3 regions of the Bradyrhizobium sp. 63_E2_N1_3 genome follow, and region 1 is predicted to be linked to each of the others. Evidence: predicted binding sites of a transcription regulator. Region 1 holds the regulator's gene; each other region holds the start of a gene.
What was found. Region 1 encodes LexA, which represses DNA repair genes until DNA is damaged. Its sites were predicted from a motif close to TGTTCNNNNTGTGTTCNG; they were not measured.
Positions count from the first base shown of each region.

Region 2: the regulator LexA is predicted to act here: its motif matches at 1,985-2,002, upstream of AB7531_RS34455 (PA0069 family radical SAM protein).
Region 3: the regulator LexA is predicted to act here: its motif matches at 1,327-1,344, upstream of ruvC (crossover junction endodeoxyribonuclease RuvC).

Region 1 covers NZ_CP197235.1:4,351,181-4,354,452, reverse strand. Annotated here, with positions in the region: gene AB7531_RS20700 (molybdopterin molybdotransferase MoeA) at 1-759, shown strand, start outside; gene lexA (transcriptional repressor LexA) at 936-1,637, shown strand; gene AB7531_RS20690 (hypothetical protein) at 1,845-2,090, shown strand; gene AB7531_RS20685 (hypothetical protein) at 2,283-2,717, shown strand; gene AB7531_RS20680 (GAF domain-containing protein) at 2,941-3,272, shown strand, end outside.
Region 2 covers NZ_CP197235.1:7,253,014-7,256,285, forward strand. Annotated here, with positions in the region: gene AB7531_RS34445 (ribonuclease HII) at 1-244, opposite strand, end outside; gene AB7531_RS34450 (VOC family protein) at 321-776, opposite strand; gene AB7531_RS34455 (PA0069 family radical SAM protein) at 800-1,963, opposite strand; gene AB7531_RS34460 (phosphoketolase family protein) at 2,174-3,272, shown strand, end outside.
Region 3 covers NZ_CP197235.1:1,389,786-1,393,057, reverse strand. Annotated here, with positions in the region: gene AB7531_RS06410 (hypothetical protein) at 1-12, opposite strand, end outside; gene ruvA (Holliday junction branch migration protein RuvA) at 9-626, opposite strand; gene ruvC (crossover junction endodeoxyribonuclease RuvC) at 769-1,296, opposite strand; gene AB7531_RS06395 (YebC/PmpR family DNA-binding transcriptional regulator) at 1,533-2,279, opposite strand; gene AB7531_RS06390 (methyl-accepting chemotaxis protein) at 2,483-3,272, shown strand, end outside.

The DNA.
Region 1 (3,272 bases):
CTCACCGAGCGCGACCTCGCGCTCGCCGCCGGCATGAATTACCCGCAACTGCCAGTCCGGCGACGCCCGAAGGTCGCGATCCTCGCCACCGGCGACGAGCTGGTGATGCCGGGTACGACGCCGGGCCACGGCCAGATTGTCTATTCCAACGGCTACGCCCTGCACGCGCTCGCCCGCAGCGAGGGCGCCGATACGATCGACCTCGGCGTTGCCGCCGATACGCTGGAGGCCACCACGGCCGGCATCGGCCGCGCGCGGGAAAGCGGCGCCGACATCCTGATCACGACCGGCGGCGCCTCTGTCGGCGACCACGATCTGGTCCAGCAGGCGCTGAGGGACGAAGGTATCTCGATGGCGTTCTGGAAGATCGCGATGCGACCGGGCAAGCCGATGATGAATGGGCGGCTCGGCGCGATGCGCGTGATCGGCCTGCCCGGCAATCCCGTGTCATCCTACGTTTGCGGCTTCCTGTTCATGGTGCCGTTGATTCGCGCGCTTTCGGGCCGTTCGATGATTCATCACCGCCGCGAACCTGCGGTGCTGGGCCGCGATGTCGGCGCCAATGACCAGCGCGAGGATTATCTGCGCGCACGCCTCGAGCTGCGCGATGACGGCACGCTCCTCGCCCTCCCCGTCAATCACCAGGATTCCTCGCTGCTTGCGAATCTCGCTGCGGCACAGGCACTTCTCGTGCGCGCGCCATTCGCGCCGAAGGCCGAAGCCGGCGCGCCTTGCGAGGTCTTGCGACTGCCCGTCTGATCGCTTCGTTCGCGTGCGTTCCGCGAACTTTGTCGCGTTCACGGTAAATTAAGCAGTTGCGGAACATGTATCGAACATATAGTGTCCGTTCATGATTTGTTTCGAGAATGTAGCGGCTTACTGCTGAATTCAGCGTCTCGGAATCGAACGACATCAACCGGGGGATTTTGGTCGAGATGTTAACGCGCAAACAATACGAGCTCCTGCGGTTCATCAGCGAACGGCTGAAGGAAAGCGGCGTGCCGCCCTCCTTCGACGAGATGAAGGACGCGCTCGACCTGCGCTCGAAATCGGGCATCCATCGCCTGATCACCGCGCTCGAGGAGCGCGGCTTCATCCGGCGCTTGCCCAACCGCGCCCGCGCCATCGAGGTGATCAAGCTGCCCGAGCTTCAGGCCGCCGCCGGCAGCCGCCGCGGCTTCACGCCGAGCGTCATCGAAGGCAATCTCGGCAAGGTCCGCACGACTTCCAGCCCGCCAGCGGACGAGGGCGAGCGCCCCGTCGCGGTGCCCGTGATGGGCCGCATTGCGGCCGGCACGCCGATCGAGGCCTTGCAGACCCGCAGCCACACCATCAGCGTACCGCCTGACATGCTCGGCTCGGGCGAACATTACGCGCTCGAAGTGCGCGGCGATTCCATGGTCGAGGCCGGCATTCTCGACGGCGACATGGCGCTGATCCAGCGCAACGAGAGCGCCGATACCGGCGATATCGTGGTGGCGCTGATCGACGACGAGGAGGCGACGCTGAAGCGCTTCCGCCGCCGCGGCGCCTCGATCGCGCTCGAGCCCGCCAACGCCGCCTATGAGGTCCGCATCCTCCCGCCCAACCGGGTGAAGATCCAGGGCAAGCTGATCGGGCTGTACCGGAAGTATTGATACCGGACGTGCCGGTATCGGTTATTGGGCGCCCCGCGCGCTTTCGATCGGCATCGCCGATCCGAGATTGGAGCGGACGATTGTCCGCTTCCGCTGGATAGTCTTTCTGGTTTCGCGCAGATTATCCGGCCCCTCCTCCAGCGGTAAATCCTCGGCACGCCGCGCGAAGCAGCCCTGCTTCGCGGCCTTCAGGTTCGAGGAGAAGTCATGCGCCGGATCGTTCTGAGCACAGTTGCTGTGGCGCTGATCGCAGCATCAGCGTCGCAAGCCTTGGCCGTGCAAGCCTTGGCCGTGCAAGCCTTGGCCGTGCAAGCCTTGGCCGCGCAATCGCGGCCCCATGTCCGCAAGGATACCGCCATGAGCGAGCAAGTCCGCAAGGCCCTCGACGCCGTCGACCAACCGTCGCGGCCGGGCTGGCAATATTCCGGCTGGTCGGCGCCTCCGGGGCGCTGACACGCGCCTGCAGAATGCAAAGGGGCGGGCTTTGTTCCTGGTGGATTCGGGAAAGTTAATGTGATTGCGGCCTGCGGCGGCGAGCCGTAGATTTGCCTACAACCCGGCAGAACGTTTGGTATTTCCACTCTGATAGAGGCCTGCGCCTCGATTAAGAGACGTGGGTCGCTATCCCTGCATGAGGAGCACCCGATGTGTGACTACAGCCTGCATGCCGTCGCGTCGCGTCCCGCCGAAGTCGGCGAGACGATCGTCACGACAACCTTCCGCGGCACCTCGACGCGCGGCTTTGCCTCCGCGGCCGATCCGACCGTCGCGGTCTGCCTGCTCCCGGGGACGGAGCTCGCCTTCGCCGACAACGTCCGCTACGACAATCGCTGGATCTGGACGCGCACCGTCAATTCGCGCGTCGGCAAGTTCGGCAAGATCGATCCGCACATTCCCGATCGCCATCATGATGCGATCGAATTCCCCGACGGCAAATCCGTGCTGGTGACGCAGCTGGTCGAAGGCCAGCGCGCGACCGTGCTGCAGCTACCGGTGACCCAGCCGCTCGGCGAGCGCGAGCACAAGCCGCAGACCATCACCGACAGCCGGACAACCATCACCCGCCTGCCGATCGGCTGATGCAGCCATTCCCGGCCGGCAGGTCGGGCCAGGATTGAAATCGCCATCGCCGGCCGAGGCCGGCGAGATGGTGTCGTTTGTGTCCCGCGAAACTCCATCGGGCGGACCAAGCCGTGGCGTCTCCCACCGCACGAAGTTTGCGCTGTCCTGCCTGAATTTTGAACGTCCGTTCCGCAGCCAAATGGCCGATGCTTGGTGCGGCTTGAGGCGGCGGGCACGTTCGATGAAGACCTTCATTCGCGTCGTTGAACTCTGGGTGCCTGACCGCACGCGGATGCGGCTGGAATTCGGCGGCGGCCTCTACGGGGAAGGGTTGTCCGCGTTCAGGGACGTGAGCGAGGATCTGCATTTCGGATATGACGAGGGGCTTCCCGGCAAGGCCTGGGCCAGCGGCCACCCCGTGATCCTCACCAGATTCACCGATTCCTACTTCAAGCGGACCGATCAGGCCATCGCCGCCGGGCTGACCTGCGGCGTGGCGGTGCCGGTGTTTTCAGGCGAGTTCCTGCAGGCCGTCATGGTGCTGTTCTGCGGCGACGACGAGGCCCATGTCGG
Region 2 (3,272 bases), 2.9 Mb from region 1:
CCAGCGGCCCGCGGCCGGCCTCGTCGCAGCCGGCAACCGGCCAGATGCCGCGCTTGATCAGCGCGCGCTCGCGGCGGAAGGTCGGCGATGCGACGGCGATGATGGCGCCCTGCCTACCGGCCGGGGCCTTGGCCGCCCCCTTGGCCGTCTTCGCAGGCGCTGCCTTCCTGGCGGCATCCTTCTTCGACGCGCCCTTCTTTGGCGCGTCTTTGGCCGGCTTCCTGGTGGACTTGTCCCGAATCATGGGCGGGATCGTGCGCAAGCGGCCCGGCCGGCGCAACCGGGAACCCCGGACAATTCCCGTTATTCAGACCAGCCGCCTACTCCGCCAGATGCACCCGCCGGTCCTCACCGACCTCGATGTCGGGCGCGACCACGACTTCCCAGGGATGGCCGTCGGGGTCGGCGAAATAGCCGGAATAACCGCCGTAGTCGGTCTCATGCGCCGCTTTCAGCAGCGCCGCGCCCTTGCCGACGGCGAAGGCCAGAACCGCATCGACCTCGCCGCGCGTGGCGCAGTTCCAGGCGAGCGTCATGCCGCGGAAGGTCGCGGGCCTCGGATTGTCCGGCAACTTGGCGTCGGCCGCGAGTTTGTCCCAGTGAAACAGGGCCAGCACCGGACCACCGGTATCGTAGAAGGCGACGGCCTCGCCGGTCGCCTTCAGCCGACGCGAGAAGCCGAGCGCGTCATAGAAGGCGATGCTGGCACGAATGTCGCTCACACCCAGTGTGATGACCGTGAGCCGCGGCACCGGCGCGGTAAGTTCCTGGCTCATGCTACGCCTCTTCCGTTTCCCGATCAGAACAGGCTGAGCTGATCGCCGTTCCGCTTCGGCCTCGCAAAGTGATCCGTCGTCAGCTTGGAGCGCCGCTTGTTCAGCCCAAGCCTGTCGCAGGCGATCTCGAAGCGGCGGCCGATGGTCCAGGCCATCGGTCCGGTGCCCTTCATCCGCTCGCCCCATTTCGCGTCGTAATCGCGGCCGCCGCGCATGTCGCGGATCAGGGTGAAGACGTGGCGGTAGCGGTCTGGATAATTGGCCATCAGCCATTCGCGGAAGAGATCGCGAACCTCCAGCGGCAGCCGCAACAGCACGTAGGAGGCTTCCTTGACGCCGGCATGGGCGGCGGCATCGAGAATGCGCTCGATCTCGGAATCGTTCAGCGCGGGGATCACGGGCGCGACCATCACGGTGGTCGGAATACCCGCGTCCGAAAGCTGCTTCAGCGCCTCCAGCCGCTTCGGCGGCGTCGATGCGCGCGGCTCCATGGTGCGAGCCAGCTTTGGATCGAGCGAGGTGACGGAAATTCCGACCTTGGCGAGATTGCGCTTGGCCATCCGCGCGAGAATGTCGATGTCGCGCGTGACCAGCGCCGACTTGGTGACGATGCCGACGGGGTGGCCGGCGCGCTCCAGCACTTCGAGAATGCCGCGCATGATCTTACGCTCGCGCTCGATCGGCTGATACGGATCGGTGTTGGTCCCGATCGCGATCATCCGCGGCTCGTAGCCGGTCGCGGCCAGCTCCTTCTCGAGCAGCGCCGGCGCATCGGGCTTGGCAAACAGCTTTGACTCGAAGTCGAGCCCCGGCGACAGGCCGAGATAGGCGTGCGTCGGCCGCGCGAAGCAATAGACACAGCCGTGCTCGCAGCCGCGATACGGATTGATCGAGCGGTCGAAGCCAATATCGGGGGATTCGTTGCGGGTGATCACCTTGCGCGAGGTATCGACGCCGACGGTGGTCTTGAACGGCGGCAGCTCCTCCAGGCTCTGCCAGCCATCGTCGAAGGCGACGCGGGCCTCGGCCTCGAAGCGGCCGCTGGCATTGGACTGGGCGCCCCGCCCTCGCCTGCGCTGTTTGTCGATGGCGACCGCCAGTTCGGGAAAATCAGAGTCCGCACCCGCCGGCTCGGAGGGCGCCGTGACCGGCGGGTGCTTGAGAGCATGAGAGGATGCTGGACTCATGAAGCCAAGATAGCACGCAAAAGGAACAAATCAAGAACACAAACAAAAAACTCAAAAACAACCCCATGCACAGTAGCCGCCCAAATTTCGGGCGCGGTCCCTTGACCTCACGCAACACACCCGTCGCGGCGATCCTGTTCGATGCCGGACAGGGATCAATCGCACCGGAACAAAGTTGGTGTCGATCGCTGGGTGAAGGTCAGCAGGAACATGACAAATCAACGACAATCGGCCTCAGGGAGCAGCGAGCTCGATCTGCTCGATCGCTATTGGCGCGCCGCGAACTACCTCTCCGTCGGGCAAATCTATCTGCTCGACAATCCGCTGCTGCGCGAGCCGTTGCGGCCGGAGCACATCAAGCCGCGCTTGCTCGGCCATTGGGGCACGACGCCCGGTTTGAACTTCATTTACGCCCATCTCAACCGCGTCATCCGCGCGCTCGATGTCAACGTGCTCTATATCTGCGGTCCCGGCCATGGCGGCCCGGGCATGGTGGCCAACACCTATCTCGAAGGCAGCTACAGCGAGATCTATCCTGACGTCGCGCGCGATACAGACGGATTGCGAAAACTTTTCAGGCAGTTCTCCTTCCCCGGCGGCATTCCGAGCCACGCGGCGCCGGAAACGCCAGGCTCGATCCACGAAGGCGGCGAACTCGGCTACGCGCTGGTGCATGCCTATGGCGCCGCATTCGACAATCCCGACCTGATCGTCGCCTGCGTCGTCGGCGATGGCGAGGCGGAAACCGGCCCGCTCGCGGCGTCCTGGCACTCGAACAAGTTCCTCAATCCCGCCCATGACGGCGCTGTGCTGCCGATCCTGCACCTCAATGGCTACAAGATCGCGAACCCGACCGTGCTCGGACGGATGCGCGACGCGGAGATCCGCGACCTGTTCCGCGGGTTCGGCCACGAGCCGCTGTTCGTCGAGGGCGACGATCCCGAATTGATGCACCAGGCCATGGCGGATGCGCTCGACGTCGCGCTCGCCAGCATCCGCTCGATCCAGCAGCATGCCCGCGACGGCCGCAAGAGCGTCGAGCGGCCGCGCTGGCCGATGATCGTGCTGCGCAGCCCGAAGGGCTGGACCGGCCCGAAGGAGGTCGACGGCAAGAAGGTCGAGGGCTTTTGGCGCGCGCATCAGGTTCCCGTTGCGAGCTGTCGCGAGAACCCGGCGCATCTGAAAATCCTCGAAGACTGGATGCGCAGCTACGAGCCCGAGAAGCTGTTCGACGGCAGCGGCGCGCTCATTCCCGAGCTCCAGGCGCTGGCGCCCGACGGTAACAGGCGCATGGGCGCCAATCCGCACG
Region 3 (3,272 bases), 3.0 Mb from region 1:
GGCCGCGCTCACTTCGACAGCTCCTTCAGGCCTAGCCGGATGAGTTGCGCGGTCTCGGCGCTCTCGCCCGCGCTGCGCGATGCCGATGCGATGGCCGCAGCCGCCTGCGGCTGGCCGTAGCCGAGATTGACCAGCGCAGAGATCGCGTCCGCCACCGGGCGCGGCGCGCGCTGGTCGTCGACGGCGCCGGCGAGATGGACGACGGCGGGATCGACATTGGCGAAGGCTGGCGCCTTGTCCTTCAGCTCGGTAACGATGCGCTCGGCAACCTTGGGGCCGACGCCCGGCGTGCGTGCCACCGCGGCCTTGTCGCGCAGCGCGATCGCGTTGGCGAGATCGGAAGGCGCCAGCGTGCCGAGCACGGCGAGCGCGACCTTGGCGCCGACGCCCTGCACGGTCTGGAGCAGGCGAAACCATTCGCGCTCCTGATCGGTGCGGAAACCGAACAGCTTTATCTGGTCCTCGCGGACATAAGTCTCGATCGACAGCACCGCGGCCTCGCCGGGCGAGGGCAGATGCTGCAGCGTGCGGGCCGAGCAATGCACCTGATAGCCGACCCCGCCGACGTCGAGGAGCACATAATCCTCGCCGTAGGAATCGATCAGGCCCTTGAGCTTGCCGATCATCTCGGGACCTCAGCTACGGCAGGCACTTCTCTCTCGTCATGGCCGGGCTTGACCCGGCCATCCACGCCTTTGACATCGACGAGAAAGAACGTGGATGCCCGGGACAAGCCCGGGCATGACGCCGGCGATGCATGACGATCGATCATATCCCCACCACCTTCAGCCTGAGCGCCGTGCTCTGGCGGTGATGGGCGTGGGTGATCGCGATGGCGAGCGCGTCGGCGGCGTCCGCTGACGGCGGCTCGGCTTTCGGCAGCAAGATCTTCAGCATCATCGCGATCTGGTGCTTGTCGGCGTGGCCGGCGCCGACCACCGTCTTCTTGACCTGGTTCGGCGCGTATTCGGCGACGGTAATGCCGAACATCGCGGGCGCCAGCATGGCGACGCCGCGGGCCTGGCCGAGCTTCAGCGTCGCGACGCCGTCCTTGTTCACAAAGGTCTGCTCGACCGCGGCTTCCATCGGCTTGTGACCGGACAGGACGGCGGCAAGCCCCTCATGGATCGCGAGCAGCCGGCTCGCCAGCGGCAGATCGTCCGGTGGTTCCACCGAGCCGCAGGCGACGTAGATCAAACGATTGCCCTCGGCCTCGATCACGCCCCAGCCGGTGCGGCGCAGGCCGGGGTCGATGCCGATGATGCGAACGGGGCCACGAATCGGGAGCGCAGTCATGGGCCAGTGATAGCGGCTGGCTGCGGTGGGGGAAACAGAAACAGAACGGAAGTAACAGGGGAAGTGGGGCTCGTCGGAGATCGCCGCGCTGCCCGCAGCACCCTCCGACGTCATACCCCGCGAAAGCGGGGTATCCAGTACGCCGCGGCTTCTCCGTTTCCCTCAGACGTCTCTGGAATACTGGGTCGCCCGGTCAAGCCGGGCGACGACAGCGGAATCCGGGGCTGGTGGCGACCTCAGCCGCCAATCTTCGCCATCAGCGCGTCCGACACCTCGAAATTGGCGTAGACGTGCTGGACGTCGTCGTGCTCGTTGAGCAGGTCCATCAGCTTCAAAAGCTTCTCGCCGGTCTCGTCGTCGACCGCGACCGTATTCTGCGGCTTCCAGATCAGAGCGGCCTTGCGCGGCTCGCCGAACTTGGCTTCCAGCGCCTTGGCGACGTCGCGATAGCCTTCGGTCGAGGCGTAGATCTCGTGTCCACCTTCGCCCGATACCACGTCGTCGGCGCCGGCCTCGATCGCGGCATCCAGCACCGCGTCGTCGGAGGCGACGCTGCGGTCGTATTCGATGATGCCGGTGCGGTCGAACATGAAGGAGACCGAGCCGGTTTCGCCGAGATTGCCGCCCGACTTGGTGAAGAAGGAGCGGATGTCGGAGGCGGCGCGGTTGCGGTTGTCGGTCAGCGCCTCGACGATGACGGCGACGCCGCCGGGGCCGTAACCCTCGTAGCGGATCTCGTCATAGTTCTCGCCCTCATTGCCGAGCGCCTTCTTGACGGCGCGCTCGATATTGTCCTTCGGCATGTTCTCCTGGCGCGCCGCGATGATGGCGGCACGCAGGCGCGGGTTCATGTTGGGGTCGGGGGTGCCCAGCTTGGCCGCGACGGTGATTTCCCGCGCCAGCTTGCCGAACAGCTTCGACTTCTGGGCATCCTGCCGCCCCTTGCGGTGCATGATGTTCTTGAATTGGGAATGTCCGGCCATGCGTGTCTCGTAAGGAATCGTGCGCCAAAGGTGAGCGTGGGAAGCGCGGCCTTATAGGCCGCCAACCCACCGGAATGAAAGAGGCTCTACGACTTTAAGGTAATACCGTAGTGTCCCGTGCCTAGGAGTCAGGCACCGTTAACCCTGATTTCATTCCGGCTTGCGAAAATAGCAACCGCCCGTTCCCCGACAAGAGTGACCTGATGGCGTTCGCATTGTTTCGGAAGCGTCTGCCCGACTTGTCCACGCCCGTGGCACCCCCACAGGCCGCGCCGTCGCCGGCCGATCCCGCGCCCGCCCTGTCGGCCGAGGGCGATTCCGCCAGGGAAATCCTGGAACTGCTGGAACTCGAGCTCGGCGCCATGATCCGCCAGCTCGAGCGCGCCGCCAATTCGGTGGCCGGCGGCGCGGAGGCGACCGCGGCAACGCTCGCGGACATTCGCGAGCGCACCGACGCCCTCACCGGTCGGACCAATGCCGCGCAGTCGAACGCCTCGACCTTCGCCCATGCCGCCGACAAGTTCACCCAGTCCGCGCAAGGCATCGGCGCGCAGGTGCGCGAGGCCGGCAAGCTCGCCGACGAAGCCAGCGCCGCGGCGCAGGAAGCCCGCGCCAATGTCGACCGCCTGCGCGAATCCTCCGCCGCCATCGGCAATGTCGTCAATCTGATCGCGCAGATCGCGCGGCAGACGACGCTGCTCGCGCTCAACTCGACCATCGAGGCCGCGCGTGCGGGTGCGGCCGGCAAGGGCTTTGCGGTCGTCGCCACCGAAGTGAAGGCGCTCGCGGTGCAGACCCAGGGCGCGACGGAGGAGATCACCAGGAAGATCGACGCGCTTCAGCGCGACGCCGCCGGCTCGGCCGACGCCGTGCATCGCATCGCGCAGGCGATCGAGGCGATCCGCCCGGTGTTCGATACCGTCAACGGCGCGGTGGCCGAGCAGAATGCCACCACCAGCGAGGTCTCCGGCAACGCGGCCAGCGCGTCGCAGT